DNA from 3 places in the Nonomuraea sp. NPDC049028 genome. Region 1 is predicted to be linked to each of the others. Evidence: riboswitches for the same ligand, from Rfam matches in the RefSeq annotation. Region 1 holds a riboswitch; each other region holds the start of a gene.
What was found. Region 1 has a riboswitch for cobalamin ahead of ACGFJ2_RS45160 (CbtB-domain containing protein). Riboswitches for the same ligand answer to the same signal wherever they lie in the genome.
Positions count from the first base shown of each region.

Region 1 (5,289 bases):
GAGCCCGGGCGATCCTGGCCGCGAGCGCCGATTCCTCGGCCGCCCACCGGGCCGCGAACTTCTCGGCGTCCGCGTCGAAGGCCAGCCGGCGTCGTACCACCTCGGCGCGTTCCACCGGATCCCTGGACGCCTTCACCTCCACCGTCAGCCCGAACCGGTCCAGCAACTGCGGCCGCAGCTCACCCTCCTCCGGGTTCATGGTCCCGACCAGCAGGAACCGGGCCGGATGCCGGACCGAGACCGACTCCCGCTCCACGTAACAGGTCCCCAGGGCCGCCGCGTCCAGCAGCAGGTCGACAAGGTGGTCGTGCAGCAGGTTCACCTCGTCCACGTACAGGACGCCGCGATGCGCGGCCGCCAGCAGGCCCGGCTCGAACGCCTTCACCCCCTCCGTCAGCGCCCGCTCGACGTCGAGCGAGCCGGCCAGGCGGTCCTCCGACGCGCCGACCGGCAGCTCCACCAACGCGGCCGGACGGCGAAGCCCTTGGGCATCAGGCTCGTGCGGGCCGTCCGGGCACTCGGCGTCGGGCGCGGCCGGATCGCAGGCGAACCGGCAGCCGGGCACCACGTTCACCGGGGGAAGCTGGGCGGCCAGCGCGCGCACGATGGTGGACTTGGCGGTGCCCTTCTCACCTCGTACCAGCACACCGCCCACCCGGGGCGAGACGGCGTTGAGCACCAGCGCCAGCTTCAGGTCGTCGAGCCCGACGACGGCGCTGAATGGATACGAGACGATCAAGACAGGACCTTCCGTACGTTCAAGACAGGATCTTCCGGTTGACGTGGGCGACCCGCCAGCCGCCTCGCGTGACGGTCAGTTCGGTGACGGACAGCGGCGCGAGATCGAAACGGGCGGCGCGCAGGGGGTCCAGCCCCAGCGCATGGCCGAGGGCCGCCCGGATGGCGCCCGCGTCGCAGACGGCGACCGCCTCGGGCTCCGCGCGTACCGAGTCGAGCCAGCCGGCCACCCGCGCCGCCAGCACGGCCAGGCTCTCCCCGCCGTGCGGCGCCGCGTCCGGATCCGCCAGCCAGCTCGCCAGCGCGTCCGGCTCCTCCCGCGCGACCCGCCCGTACGGCAGGCCGCGCCACCGGCCGTGATCCGCCTCGGCGAGCGCGGCGACCACGCACACTTCCCGGCCGAGCGCGGCGGCGGTCTGCCGCGCCGCGACACTGGGAGCGACCCACGCCACCGAGTCGGCCACCACCGAGCCGGTCAGCGCCGAGCCGGTCGCCGCCGAGTCGGCCACCACCGAAGCCAAGCCGTGTGCTCTGGCCAGGCTCGCCGCGTCGGCGTCCTCATCGGCCAGGGGAAAGCAGGCGGTCCGCATCCCCGGCGTGCTGGCGTGCCGGACGAACAGCACGCCGGCTCAGCCCGGCGAGACGGCAGTCGCGGGTACGGCCGCCGCCCGCCGCGCCGCCCTGTCGCTCACCCACCCGAACAGCACACCGAAGGCCGTCCAGAAGACGAGCTGCGTCCCTAACGACACGAGCCTGAACTGCCACAGCAACGTGGCAGGAAAGCCCTCGGGCACCTCGTCCACGGTCGGCAGCAGCAGCCACGCGGCGACCACCGGGACCAGGTACGCGACCCCGGCCGCGACCCACCGCGCCCATGGCCCGGCGGTCACCCGGCGCGCGGTCGCCACCGCGATCGCGATCGCGGCCAGGCCGACAAGGATCATCACGATATAGAGGGCGGTCCGGCTGTTGATCGTTTCCGGGTCTCCGACAGCCGGCGGATTGGCCGGATATTTCACGAACGGTACGAGGATCATCGCCCCGAACGCCGACCCGGCGGCGGCGAGCGCCAGCCCGCCCTCCGACCGGGGACCGACCCGGCCCCGCAGACCCGCGTACACCAGGGCGAAGACCCCTCCCACGGCCAGTCCGTACAGGCCGGTGGCGAGGAAGAGCCCGGCCTTCTGGCCTGGCCTGCCGACCAGTTCCTCCTCGCCGTGGTCATGGCCAGGTTCCTGCGCGGCGTGCGCCTGTTCCAGTGCGATGGCACTGTCCACCTGCGGTTCCCCGAAGGCGAAGGCGAAGCCGCCCGCGATCAATCCGGCCAGCAGGCCCAGAAGCAGGCCCCTGACCAGCAGGGTGCGTACCATGCCGAGGTCTAGTGGCAGGGCACGCCGAGCAGGTGACGCCCGTCGTGCATGAGTTCGTGCAGGTACGCACCCGTCTGCGAGATGGCGCCGTTGTCCATCAGCACCAGGTAGGCGACCAGCAGCAGTACCGGTACGGCCAGCAACCACAGCCGCAGACGGGGGAACGGAATGACGGTAGGAGCGGACAGGCCACTCATCAGTGCCTCCTCAGGGATGACGCGTCCCAACAAATGAGGTCACGGAGGCCCAAGCGACCTGGCTCCCGGGATCTACGTCCCGGATACAGTGGCGCGTCCGCACCGGCATCTCACCGGATTTCCCTTGGACAACCGTGAAATCTACCGGAACGTATCCTTTCCTCCCGTTCGCGTCAACACATCGAGGAAGGCTGACGTTGGCGGGGTGAAGCGCGCACGGCTGGTCGCGGGTGCCACTCGCGGCGGGATGGAGCGGAGGTTGAACGCGTAACGGGCGACGGAGTCGGCGATGGCGTCCGTGTCCACGTCCAGCGCTGTGGCGTTGATGTTGGCGATGGTGTCGCACGCCTGGTGGTAGCAGGCGTCGTAGGCGACCCCGGCCGTCCCGCCGAACAGCGCCGCCTCAGCGGCCGTCTTGATCCCCTCGGCGCCGGTGAAGATGCCGCCGGCCGGGATCCCGACCGCGATGAACGGCCCGTAGTCCGAGCGCCCGTCGAAGTCCGTGCCCACCGTGGGCAGGCCGCGGGAGCCGTAGAACGCCGCCAGCTGCTGCTCGATCTCGGCCGAACCGGGCGGACCGGCGGGAGAGCCGACGTTGTCGGAATTGTCGCCGTCGTACAGCTTGTAGGCGTAGTTCGGCGTGGCCACCATGTCGAAGTTCAAGTACACCCGGATGCGGTCCCGCTGCGCCTGCGACAACGACCCGACGTACTGATCGGAACCGAGCAGCCCGATCTCCTCGGCCGCCCAGAAGGCGAAGCGGACCTTGTTCCTGACCGGGTAGAGCGCCATCTCCTCGGCGACCTCCAGGATCGCCGCGCTGCCCGAGCCGTTGTCGTTGATGCCGGGCCCCGCCGTCACGCTGTCGAGGTGCGCGCCCACCATGACGACATTGCGCGGGTCGCCGAAGCGGGTCTCGGCGATCACGTTGTCCGTGCTGCCGAGCACGAGGTTGGCGTCGACCTTGAGGTGTACGGTCGCGCCCGGCGTGCTCGCGAGTTCGTTGCCCACGGCGAAGTCGGCGAACACCATGGGGATCCCGCCCCGCCACTCGCCGATGTCCAACGGGAACGCGTCAGTACGACCCGGCTGGCCTTCGTTGAAGATGATGAGCCCGGTCGCACCCGCCGCGGCCGCGTTCTGCACCTTCGTGACGAACGGGCAGGTGCCGCGCTGGACGAGCGCGATACGTCCGGCCACGAACCCGGCGAAGTCCGCCGCTTCGCAGCCACTGGTCGAGGTCGGCGTGGGGGTGGGTGGCAGCGTGAGGTCCACGCCCTGGACCGGCGCGGTCACCTCGCCCGACGGGGAGGGCTGGAAGGTGAAGAAGTCCTCGTTCGGTAGGTACGTCTTCGCGCTCGGCGCGGTGAGCGCCAGCGTCGGCGGGGCGTTCTCGGCCCAGCTCTCGACGAAGTTGATCGGCTGCCGCGTGACCTTGTATCCGGCCTTGCGCAGTTTGTTCGCCACGTAGTCGCGGGAGGCGTCGTAGCCGCTGGTGCCGGTCGCGCGGATGCCGCCGTGGGCGGTGGCGATGTCCTGCAGGGCTTGCAGGTGCTTGGCGACGTTCGTCCCCTTGACCTGCTTGACCAGCAGCTTGGCGAAGACGTCGTCCAGGCCGTCGGCGTTGGCGGGCACGGCCATGGCGATGGTCACGGAGAGCGCGGTGACCAGGATGGTGATGACTCTGCGCATTCGGATTCCCCCTGTGGGACAGGAACGGGAAGGCAGACGATCCCCGAGTCTCGCCGAACGCGAACGTAACCCGGCCCCGTAGCCGTTGAAAAGACCCCCAGTTGAAAGACCCCCGGCGCCGCGATTGGTGCGAAGAGAGGGCGGCCCCGCGTGGTACGCGGGACCGCCCCAGGTCAGCGGGCCGGCCGGGGTGAGCGGGTCAGCGGACGCGGATGAACGGGACCGCCCAAGGCCGGCGGGCTAGCGGACGCGGACGAAGACGGGGTTGGAGTAGAACCACAGGTCCTGCCACGGGCTCTCCTTGCCGTCGGCCGCCGGCTCCATCTCGTCGGTGCTGGTGCCGCGTACCCGCAGGTAGCTGTCGGTCTGCACGTCGCTCAGCGTGTGCCGGATGACGTAGTCCCGGCCCTGCCGACGCCAGTCGCCCGGGCCGAAGCGCGCCACGACCTTGGTGGTGGGGTTGGTGTCGGCGTCCAGGTTGGCGCTCACGCCGCTCACCTGCCCGGTGATGAGATCGACGCGCCGCACCTCCGGGCGGTCGCCGTTGCCGTTCTTGCCCTCCAGCGGCCGGAACCGGATCTCGACCTCGACGTCGGTGCGGTTGCGCCGGTTGACCACCAGCGTCTCGCCCACGGTGGCCTGGCGGCCCTGGTTGCCGGCGGTGACGTCGAGAGCGGTGATCAGGTCCCCGGTGGTGACGAAGATGCGGCCGTTGCGCAGGGCGTCCATGATGTCGCCGTAGTCCTGGCGGGCCATCACGTACGTCTTGCTGTACTCGCCCGGCCAGAAGTCCGAACCGCCGCGGGTCCAGTGCACGTGCGAGTCGGAGGTGGCCGTGATCCACCAGTGCCGCCCCTCGCCCAGCAGCGAGTCCCACAGGCCGCCGACCCGCGCGGTCATCTGGTCGAAGCCGCCGTAGGTGGGGTGGTTGCCGTACCCGCCGCGGGCGCCGCCGTTCAGCGGGCCGGCCTGGTGCCCGGGGGCGCCCTCGAAGCCCACGTACACGTCGGGGGCGGTGTTGTTGCCGTTGCGGAACTCGCGCGGAGTGTCCTGCCCCCACACGCCGAGCCCGGTCGCCGACCGCGCCGCGTGGTGCGCGATCACCAGCGGCTTCTGCCGCATGTCGCGGGCGGCCTTGAGGAACTCCACCATCACCGCGGCCTGACGTCTTGCGGAGGCGCCGGCAGGAGAGGCCACTACCGGGTCCTGTTTCGGCCGATCGGTATAGTCGAGGGGAACCTCCCCGGGGGAGGTCGCGGTGGTGGGGCCCACCGCCTCGCCGCCGACCAGGT
Region 1 covers NZ_JBICTR010000013.1:384,562-389,850, forward strand. Annotated here, with positions in the region: gene ACGFJ2_RS45145 (VWA domain-containing protein) at 1-739, opposite strand, end outside; gene ACGFJ2_RS45150 (histidine phosphatase family protein) at 759-1,361, opposite strand; gene ACGFJ2_RS45155 (CbtA family protein) at 1,368-2,108, opposite strand; gene ACGFJ2_RS45160 (CbtB-domain containing protein) at 2,117-2,305, opposite strand; cobalamin riboswitch at 2,340-2,469, opposite strand; gene ACGFJ2_RS45165 (M28 family metallopeptidase) at 2,447-3,997, opposite strand; gene ACGFJ2_RS45170 (hypothetical protein) at 4,238-5,194, opposite strand.

Region 2 (5,289 bases), on a different contig from region 1:
ACTACGCCGTCGACCGCGAGGCGATCGACCGGCTTGCGGAGCTGCTCCCGCAAGCCGTCCTGCTGGCGCGTGCCAACCGGGCCTTCCTCCAGCGCGCGGTCCGCCACCTGGCGGACGCGGGCGTCCGCCAGTTCCTCGATCTGGGCAGCGGGCTGCCGACCCAGGGCAACGTGCACGAGGTGGCGCCGGAGGCGAAAGTCGTCTACGTCGATCGCGACCCGGTCGTCGCCACCCACGCCAGGGCGCTGCTGGAGGAGGCGGGCCGGGCCGTCTTCGTCCAGGCCGATCTGCTCGACCCCGACGAGGTGCTGGCGCAGGCGTCCCGCTTCCTGGACCTGAACGAGCCGGTGGGCGTGCTGCTGGTCTCGATCCTGCACTTCATCCCGGACGCCCGTGACCCGGGCAAGATGGTGACCAGGCTGCGCGAGGCGGTGGCGCCCGGCAGCTACCTGGTGCTCACCCACGCGACCTCGCGGGGACGGTTCGAGGAGGGCGCCACGCCGCTCCACCGGCCCACCTCGGCCGGGGCGGGTACCGACCGGACTCCGAGGGAGATTCGGGCGTTCTTCGGGGACTTCGAGCTGGTCGAGCCGGGCCTGGTGCACGCCCCCGACTGGCGTCCCGACCGGCCCAGGCTGGTCAGCGAGCCCTCGCTGCCGTCGTACCTGCTCGTCGGTGTGGGCGAGAAAACATCATAGTTCTTCCCGACTTTTCGTGATCCCTGATAATGACAACCCTGATGTGTAACAGTGCGTTAAGTGTCAGTGACCTGGGGTAGTTATGGGGTGCGAGGGGAGGACGCCATGCGCCGACGGGGGTTCTTCGCGCTCGGCCTGGCGGTGGCGGCCTGCGCGACAGGATGTGGCACGGAGGGGAGCCTCGGCGGACGCGCCGTCAACGCGGCCGGCCTCTCGGGCCGGTTCGCGATCGTCCCCGGCGCCGGACGCTGGGCCCGCGTCGCCAAGACGCTCGTCAAAACCGCCCGCGACGCCGGTTTCCCCGTCTCCGGCACGCCGCCCGTCACCCGGATCACCGTCACCGGGCTGCCCGCGCTGGCCGCGACCGAGCTCAACAACGGGCTCTCGTTGCTCGACACCGCCACGCCGCTGGCCCGGCTCACCGGCCAGATCGAGGTGGTGGTGGTGCCCGCACACTCCAAGTTCGCCACCTTCGACCAGTTCGGCGCGCAACTGGTCGCCCACCCCGACCGCACGCCCCTGACGGGCGGCCCGCAGGGCGAGCCCGACCACCTGCTGTTCGGGCTGATCGCCAAGGGCCTCGGCGCCGACACCCGGCAGGTCGACTACACCGGTTTTCCCGGCAGCGAGGAGGCCTCGGCCGCGCTCCTCGGCGGCAAGGCCGCGGCGGCGACCGGCACGCTCGCGGACTGGCGCCGCGCCATCGGCAAGGGCCTGGTCAGGGTGCTCGCCGTCTCCAGCGCGCGCCGGGTGGACGGCATCGAGGCGCCGAGCCTGCTGGAGTGCGGGGTGCGGGTGGACTTCGCCGACTGGTGCGCGGCCGTGGGGCCCGAAGGCATGACCGATGACGGCAAGGCCGTCGCCATCCGGCTCTGCGACGAGGTCACGGGGTCCGACTCGTGGCGGGCGGCCTGCCGGGCGGAGGGATGGACCTCGATCCCGCTCAGCGGCGACGACTTCGAACAGTGGCTGGCCTCGGAGATCGGCAGGACCAGGGCCGTGCTCCGCGATCTGGGCATGCTCGACACCGCTGACACAACATGCTGGGGTAGTTGCGCCAAGGGCCACTAGATGTAGGATTCTGCTCGTCGCTGGTTCGCCCCTCGGGGCGGAGCAAAAGGGAACCCGGTGCGATTCCGGGGCTGCCCCGCAGCGGTGAGCGGGAACGACCGCCGTCACGAGCACTGGAGATCTCCGGGAAGCGACGGCCAGTAGGAATGATCGACCATGCCCGCGAGCCCGAAGACCTGCCGGCGACGTTGGGGGAGCCAGCCGGCTCCGCCCATCGAAGTGTCCATGGCCTCGAGGGAGGGCCGGGGGCGTCGGCGGCCGTGGAGTCCAGGGCCGCCGTGCTCTCACGCGCCCTCACGGGGATGAGCTCGCGAGGAGAGAGCACGTGACGCAGATCATTGAGGCCGATCACCAGCCGGCCACGGCCGATCACCAGCCGGCCACCGTCGATCGGCAGCCGACCACCGTCGACCGGCGGCTGGCGATCGAGGAGGCCGCCGCACGAGTGATCACCGATCCGGCCAACTCCCGGATCGCCGCCCGGCTCCTGGCCGAGGAGATCGCCGACGAGGCGGCCGGGCACGGCGTGCGGACCTTCTCCGAGTCCATCGCCGCCAGCCACGCCGCCGGGCTGATCCAGGACTCGCTCGCCGCCTTCGTCGGCGCGCACGCCGCCGAGCTCGACGCGCTCGTCTCCGGCGAGGCGGACGACCGCTTCGAGTACTTCGGGTTGCGTACGGTCTACGACCGCTACCTGCTGCGGCACCCGGAGTCGCGGACCGTGCTCGAACGGCCGCAGCACTTCCTGCTCCGCGTGGCCTGCGGGCTGTCGGAGACGGTCGCCGAGGCCGCCGAGCTGTACGGCCTCATGTCCACGCTGTCGTACCTGCCGAGCTCGCCGACGCTGTTCAACTCCGGTTCGCGCCGGCCGCAGCTGTCGTCGTGCTTCCTGCTCGACTCGCCGCGCGACGAGCTGGAGTCGATCTACGACCGCTACGGGCAGGTGGCCAGGCTGTCGAAGTACGCCGGGGGCATCGGCATCGCGTGGACCCGGGTGCGCTCGCGCGGATCCCTCATCAAGGGCACCAACGGGCACTCCAACGGCATCGTGCCCTGGCTGCGTACGCTCGACTCCTCCGTCGCCGCCGTCAACCAGGGCGGGCGCCGCAAGGGCGCGGCCTGTGTCTACCTGGAGACCTGGCACGCCGACGTCGAGGAGTTCCTGGAGCTGCGCGACAACACGGGCGAGGACGCCCGGCGTACGCACAACCTCAACCTGGCCAACTGGGTGCCGGACGAGTTCATGCGGCGGGTGGAGGCCGACGAGGTCTGGTCGCTGTTCGACCCCAAGGAGGTCCCCGACCTCACCGACCTGTACGGCGAGGCGTTCACCCGCGCCTACCGCGCCTACGAGGCCGACGGTCGCTACACCCGGCAGCTGCCCGCCCGGACCCTCTACGGCCGGATGATGCGCACCCTCGCCCAGACCGGCAACGGCTGGATGACGTTCAAGGACGCCGCCAACCGCACCTCCAACCAGACGGCCCGGCCCGAGAACGTCATCCACCTGTCCAACCTGTGCACCGAGATCCTCGAGGTCACCAGCGACGGCGAGACGGCGGTGTGCAACCTCGGCTCGATCAACCTCGCCGCCCACCTGACCGGCGAGGGCGTCGACTGGGCCCGGCTGCGCGCGACCGTCCGTACGGCGGTGCGTTTCCTGGACCGGACCATCGACCTGGGCTTCTACCCGACCGCCGAGGCCGAGGCGGCCAACAAGCGCTGGCGGCCGATCGGGCTCGGCGTGATGGGCCTGGCCGACGTCTTCTTCACGCTCCGGCTGCCGTTCGACTCGCCCGAGGCGCTGGGGCTGTCGACCCGCGTCGCCGAGGAGATCGCCCTGGCCGCCTACGACACCTCCGCCGATCTGGCCGTCGAGCGCGGCCGGCATCCGTCGTACGAGGAGACCAGGGCGGCGGGCGGCGTCTTGCACCCCGACCACTACGGCGCCGCCGCGTCGCCGCGCTGGGACGAGGTGCGCGCGAAGATCGCCGCGACCGGGCTGCGTAACTCGCTGATGGTCGCCATCGCCCCGACCGCGACCATCGCCTCCATCGCCGGCTGCTACGAGTGCATCGAGCCGCAGGTGTCCAACGTGTTCAAGCGCGAGACGCTGTCGGGGGAGTTCCTCCAGGTCAACCGCTACCTGGTGGCCGACCTCCAGGCTAGCGGGCTGTGGACGCAGCGGATGCGCGACGACCTCAAGCGGGCGGACGGCTCGGTCCAGGACATCGCGGGCATCCCCGATGACCTCAAGACCTTGTACCGGACGGCCTGGGAGCTGCCGCAGAAGGCGCTCATCGACCTGGCCGCGGCCCGTCAGCCGTACATCGACCAGTCGCAGTCGCTCAACCTGTTCATGGCCAGCCCGACGATCGGCAAGCTGTCGTCGATGTACGCCTATGCCTGGAAGCAGGGCCTGAAGACCACCTACTACCTGCGCTCACGCCCGGCCACCCGGATCGCCCAGACGACGATCGCGCAGACGACGATCGCGCTCGACGCCGTCGCCTGCTCCTTGGAGAACCCGGAAACCTGCGAAGCCTGCCAGTAGTAGACCCCCTCGAACGGAGACCCCCAATGCTGCTCGACCCCGGCATGGACCTGACCCTGCGCCCCATGCGTTACCCGGACTTCTACGAGCGCTATCGCGCCGCGATCCGCAACACCTGGACCGTCGAGGAGGTGGAGCTGCACTCCGACCTCGCCGACCTGGCCAGGATGACGCCGCAGGAGCGCCACCTGATCAACCGGCTGGTCGCCTTCTTCGCCACCGGCGACTCCATCGTGGCCAACAACCTCGTGCTCAACCTTTATCAGCACGTCAACGCCCCCGAAGCGCGCCTGTACCTCAGCAGGCAGCTGTTCGAGGAGGCCGTACACGTGCAGTTCTACCTGACGCTGCTCGACACGTACCTGCCTGACCTGGAGGAACGGGTCAAGGCGTTCGCCGCCGTCGAGCACATTCCGTCCATCAGGGACAAGGCGGAGTTCTGCTTCCGGTGGATCGACTCGATCAACGGCCTGCGGCGGCTGGAGAGCGCGGACGAGCGGCGGCAGTTCCTGCTCAACCTGATCTGCTTCGCCGCCTGCATCGAAGGGCTCTTCTTCTACGGAGCGTTCGCCTACGTATACTGGTTCCGGTCTCGGGGCCTGCTCGGCGGGCTGGCCACCGGCACCAACTGGGTGTTCCGTGACGAGTCCATGCACATGGAGTTCGCCTTCAGCGTCGTCGACACCGTGCGGGCCGAGGAGCCCGAGCTGTTCGACGACAAGCTGGGGGAGCAGGTCACCCGCATGATCGAGGAGGCCGTCGCCGCCGAGTTGGCCTTCGCCCGCGATCTGTGCGGCGACGGCATGCCCGGCATGAGCGTCGAGCAGATGCGCGACTACCTTCAATATGTCGCCGACCAGCGGCTGGCTCGGCTCGGGCTGCCGCAGAGATACGGCACGGCCAATCCGTTCGGGTTCATGGAGCTGCAGGACGTCCAGGAGCTGGCCAACTTCTTCGAACGGCGTG
Region 2 covers NZ_JBICTR010000001.1:843,401-848,689, forward strand. Annotated here, with positions in the region: gene ACGFJ2_RS03810 (SAM-dependent methyltransferase) at 1-698, shown strand, start outside; gene ACGFJ2_RS03815 (tripartite tricarboxylate transporter substrate-binding protein) at 804-1,769, shown strand; cobalamin riboswitch at 1,774-1,968, shown strand; gene ACGFJ2_RS03820 (ribonucleoside-diphosphate reductase subunit alpha) at 2,095-4,323, shown strand; gene ACGFJ2_RS03825 (ribonucleotide-diphosphate reductase subunit beta) at 4,350-5,289, shown strand, end outside.
Region 2: another riboswitch for cobalamin. It lies ahead of ACGFJ2_RS03820 (ribonucleoside-diphosphate reductase subunit alpha); the one in region 1 lies ahead of ACGFJ2_RS45160 (CbtB-domain containing protein).

Region 3 (5,289 bases), on a different contig from region 1:
CGAGGACTTCGACGTCGGCTCGGATTGGCACGTCGCCTCGCCGTACGAGTTCCTCGGCAGGCTGCGCCGGGAGCGGCCGGTGTTCCGCAGCGAGCACCTCGGCGCCTATGTGCTGACCCGGCACGCCGACGTGCGCGCGGCGTACGGCGATCCGAGGCGGTTCTCCTCGGAGGGCTCGCTGACCATCTCCCGCAGCCTCACCCGTGAGACGCGCGACAGGCTGGGCGAGCACGGGTCGTTCCTGTCCAGCTTCGTGGCGAACGTCGATCCGCCCGACCACACCAGACTGCGGCGTTCGGTGTCGAAGGCGTTCACGCCACGGGCGGTCTCGGCCATGGAGCAGCACTTCCGGCGGCTCAACGAGGACCTGCTCGACCGCGTGGCGTCCAGGGGCGAGGCCGACTTCGTGTCCGAGATCGGGCACGAGCCGTCGATCAAGCTGACCGCCCGGTTCATCGGGGTGCCCGAGTCGGACGAGGGGTTCGTACAGGCGCATGTGAAGGACTGGTTCCAGCTCTTCCTGTCGCCGCAGCCGCCCGACCGCCAGCTCGAACTGGCCGACAGTTTCCTGACCTATCTGGATTACGTGGATCGGCTGGTCGCGGCCCGCGCCAAGGAGCCGCGCGACGACTTCACCTCGCTCATGACCTCGCTGATCGGCTCGGAGCTCAGTCACCGCGAGGTGGTGGAGCTGATCTCCACGATCCTGCTCGGCGGCAACGACACCGTGCCGAACCAGCTCGCCAACAGCGTCCTGCGGCTACTGCGCGAGGACGCCTGGCCGGTCGCGCCGCCGCTGATCCAGAACGCGGTGGAGGAGTGCATGCGCATCGACGGCGCCTCCCTCGGGTCGTTCCGGTACGCCACCACGGATATTTCGCTACACGACGTGATAATTCCGGAAAAGTCGTTGGTGCTCCTCTCCACCGACTCCGCCGCCCACGACGAGACCGTCTTCCCCGACCCGGACCGGTTCGTCATCGACCGGCCCAACGCCGACGCCCACATGGTGTTCGGCTACGGCATCCACTTCTGCGTGGGCGCCGCGCTCGGCCGGCTGCAGCTTCGGACGGCGCTCGAGGTGCTCGGCCGCCGCCTACCCTCGCTGAGGCTCGCCGACGAGCCCATCGTCTACCGCAAGTCCCTCGTGGGCCGGGGGCTGACGGCTCTGCGGGTGACGTGGTGAGTGCCGCGCCGGGTCGGTTCGACGGGCGGGTGGCCCTCGTGACGGGCGCGGGGTCGGGCATCGGCGCGGCGTGCGCGTCGCGCCTGGCCGCCGAGGGTGCCTGCGTGGGCGTCCTGGACGTGCACGCGGCGGGGGCCAAGTCGGTTGCCACCGCCATCCGCGCCAGGGGCGGCACGGCCACGGCGCTCGTCTGTGACGTGTCGGACGAGAAGCAGGTGGCCGAGGCGATCGGTGACCTGCTCGCCTCGTTCGGCCGCCTGGACGTCGTCCACTCCAACGCGGCCGCGCTCGACCCCGGCACCTACGGCCGCGACCGCGACCTCGAGGACCTCGACGTCGCCGTATGGGACCGCACGATGGCGGTGAACCTGCGCGGCTGCCTGCTCATGGTCAAGCACGCGGCCCCCGTGATGGCCGACGGCGGCGCGTTCGTCGTCACCTCGTCGGTCTCGGGTCTGCTGGGCGACGTCGCGCACGTCGCGTACGGCACCTCGAAGGCGGCGCTGACCGGTTTCGTGCGCTATGTGGCCACCAAGTACGGCTCGCGCGGCATCCGCTGCAACGCCATCGCGCCCGCACTGGTCCTGACCGACGCGGCCGCGCAGGCCCTCGGGCGGGAGCGGCTGGCCGACAAGGCGGCCGAACGGCTGCTGCCCTGGGCCTGCACCCCGGACGACGTGGCCGACCTCGTCGCCTTCCTCGCCTCGGCTGAGTCCCGGTGCATCACGGGACAGACCATCGTCATCGACTCCGGCACGGTGGCCCACCGCCCTGAACACGCCCTGCGCCAATGGCGCGACGCGGCGGGGTGACCACCGGAATTCCCCGGAGCGGTCCGTCACACGACTGTCTCGATCCCTGTGACGGTTTGTCGTGGCAGGAGTCCCTCGGAGCGGACACCCCTGCGGGGGAGCGGAAGACCGGATACCCGGAGAACATTCCTAGGAACCGCATTAGGGTTGTGGCGGATCAAGGGGGATGAATGGAGCCGGTGTCGGTCGGGTTGGTCGGGGCGGGGCCGTGGGCGGAGCGCGCGCATGCGCCCATGCTGGTCAACAGCCCGCATCTCCGGTTCGCCGGCGTGTGGGCTCGGCGTCCGGAGGCTGCCGCTCGGCTGGGGGCGCCGGTGTTCGAGCGGGTCGAGGAGTTGTTCGAGGCGTGCGAGGCCGTGGCGTTCTGCGTGCCGCCGGGCGTACAGGCCGAATTGGGGGTGCGCGCGGCGAAGGCCGGGAAGGCGTTGTTGCTGGAGAAGCCGCTCGCCGACTCGCTGGAGAACGCGCGGCGGCTCGCCGATGCCGTGCGTGAGGCCGGTGTGGCCTCCCAGATGGTGCTCAGCATGCGTTATATGAAGCAGGTCAGGGAGTTCCTGGCGCGCTGCGCGGAAATCGAGGCGTTCGGCGGTCACGCCGCGAACATCTCCGATGTCCTGCTGGGCGGCCACCTCTTCGGCACCCCGTGGCGGCTCGAGCGCGGGGCGCTCCTGGACGTCGGGCCGCACGTGGTCGACCTGCTCGACGCCGCGCTCGGCCGGGTGACCGGCGTGCGCGCGCACGGCAACCCGCTCGGCTGGACCGGACTGCTGCTCGATCACGAGGGCGGCGCGGCCAGCGAGGCGTCGCTGTGCATGGCCGCCGCCGGTGACCTGCCGCCGGCCAGTGTCGCGGTGTACGGCAGGACGGGCAGTGCGACGCTGCTGCCCAGTGATGACGACGATCCGTTCGAGACCATCGCCGAGGAGTTCGCGCGGACCGTACGCCAGGGCGGCGGCCACCCGCTGGACGCGGCCCACGGGCTCAGGTTGCAAGAGATCATCGCCGAGGCGGAAGCCCAATTGGGCACCCCTTGACTTAACGCGCATCTGGCGCATTGATAGCGTCTGTCCGACGCGCAGAGTTGCAGCGAAGTCCGGTGCGAGTCCGGCGCTGTCCCGCAACTGTCATAGCCAGGTCGCCTGCCTCCGCGCTGACGTCATCAACCCTCGTGGAAAAGGGTGATCCGTCGCTCTCAAGCGGGTCTCTCGGTTCCGACAGTGTGAAAGGACTTCTCGTGAGGCCCGTACGCACGGCCTTCGCGGGCGCGCTGCTGGGAACGCTCGTTCTGGCCGGATGTGGTCAGACCAGCACTACCACCACCCCGTCCCCCGCGAGCCCCACCGGCTCCACCGGTACGACCGGCACGACCAGCTCCGCCGCCTTCCCCGTGACGGTCGAGGCGGGCAACGGCAAGGTCAGCATCGCCAAAAAGCCGGAGCGGATCGTCTCGCTCTCCGCCAGCCATACCGAGACGCTCTTCGCCATCGGCGCGGGCCCCCAGGTCATCGCGGTGGACGACCAGTCCAACTACCCGGCCGGTGTCCCCAAGACCGACCTGTCCGGCTTCAAGCCGAACGTCGAGGCCATCGTCGCCCAGAAGCCCGACCTGGTGATCGTCTCCAACGACATCGACGGCATCGTCGCCAAGCTGGGCAAGGTGAACGTGCCGGTCCTCCTGGAGCCCGCCGCCACCAAGCTCGACGAGGCGTACGACGAGATCACCGACCTCGGCGCCGCCACCGGCAACACCGAAAAGGCCGGACAAGTCGTGACTGGCATGAAGACGTCCCTCGACAAGCTCTCGGCGAACGCCCCCAAGGACAAGAAGCTCACCTACTACCACGAACTCGACCAGACCCCCTACGCGGCGACGTCCAGCACGTTCATCGGGCAGATCTACGCCATGTTCGGCCTCACCAACATCGCCGACAAGGCGCCGGACCCGGCGGGCGGCTACCCCAAGCTGTCGGCGGAGTTCGTCGCCCAGGCAGACCCGGACCTGATCTTCCTGGCGGACGTGAAGTGCTGCCAGCAGAGCAAGGACACGCTGGCCAAGCGCCCCGGCTGGAAGGGACTGTCGGCCGTCAAGGGTGACCAGGTGATCCAGCTCGACGACGACATCGCCTCGCGCTGGGGCCCGCGGGTCGTCGACCTGGCACAGACCATCAGCGACGCCGTCGGCAAGGCGGCCACCCGCCAGTGAGGTCCAGACCGATGTGGACGGCGGGCGCGCTGGCCGTGCTCGCCGTCTCCATGGTCGCCGGGCTGCTCGGCGGGGCCGCCGACATCTCGCCGTGGCAGGTGGTGCTCCAGGCGCTCGACTGGCTGCCGTACGTACACGTGGACTCGGGGCTGGCCCCCGTGGAGCAGGGGCTGCTGTTCGAGCTGCGGCTGCCCAGAGTGCTGGTGGCGGCCGTGGTCGGCGGGCTGCTGGCCATCGCGGGGGCCGGCTACCAGGGGGTGTTCCGCAACCCGCTGGCCGACCCCTACCTGCTGGGCGCCGCGGCCGGAGCCGGGCTGACCACCACCGTGGTCATCGTGCTCGTGCCGACCCCGGCCGTCGGCATCCCGGTGGCCGCCTTCGCGGGTGCGGTCGGCGGGGTGTTCCTCGCGTACGTGCTCGGCAACACCGCCGGGCGCTCGGGCGGCACCGCCACGCTGGTGCTCGCCGGGGTGGCCGTCACCTCGTTCCTGACCGCGATCCAGACGTTCATCCAGCAGTTCAAGGTCGAGCAGTTGCAGCGCATCTACTCCTGGATCCTGGGCGACGTGGGCGGCGGGTGGGACCAGTTCTGGCTGGTCCTGCCGTACGCCGCCGTCTCGGCCGTCCTGCTGCTCGCGCACGGGCGGATGCTGGACGTGCTCTCGGTGGGGGACGAGGAGGCCACCAGCCTCGGCGTCCGCGCCGGGCGGGTACGGCTGGCGGTACTGCTCGCCGCCTCCCTGGCCACCGCGGCGGCCGTGGCGGTGAGCGGGCTCATCGGGTTCGTCGGCATCGTCATCCCGCACGTGGTCAGACGGCTGGCGGGCGGCTCCTACCGGATCGTGCTGCCACTGTCGCTGATCGGCGGCGCCGCCTTCCTCGTGCTCGCCGACCTGGTCGCGCGCACCGTCATCGCCCCCGCCGAACTGCCCATCGGGGTGGTCACCATGTTCGTCGGCGCGCCGTTCTTCGTGGCGGTCCTGCGCATGACCCGGCAGACCGCCACATGACCGCCGACACGGCCCGGCCGGCCCGGATGATCGAGACGAGCGGCCTGTCCGTACGGCTCGGTGAGCGCGAGGTGCTCA
Region 3 covers NZ_JBICTR010000006.1:39,510-44,798, forward strand. Annotated here, with positions in the region: gene ACGFJ2_RS23540 (cytochrome P450) at 1-1,186, shown strand, start outside; gene ACGFJ2_RS23545 (SDR family NAD(P)-dependent oxidoreductase) at 1,183-1,998, shown strand; gene ACGFJ2_RS23550 (Gfo/Idh/MocA family oxidoreductase) at 2,169-3,032, shown strand; cobalamin riboswitch at 3,040-3,160, shown strand; gene ACGFJ2_RS23555 (ABC transporter substrate-binding protein) at 3,233-4,201, shown strand; gene ACGFJ2_RS23560 (iron ABC transporter permease) at 4,213-5,211, shown strand; gene ACGFJ2_RS23565 (ABC transporter ATP-binding protein) at 5,208-5,289, shown strand, end outside.
Region 3: another riboswitch for cobalamin. It lies ahead of ACGFJ2_RS23555 (ABC transporter substrate-binding protein); the one in region 1 lies ahead of ACGFJ2_RS45160 (CbtB-domain containing protein).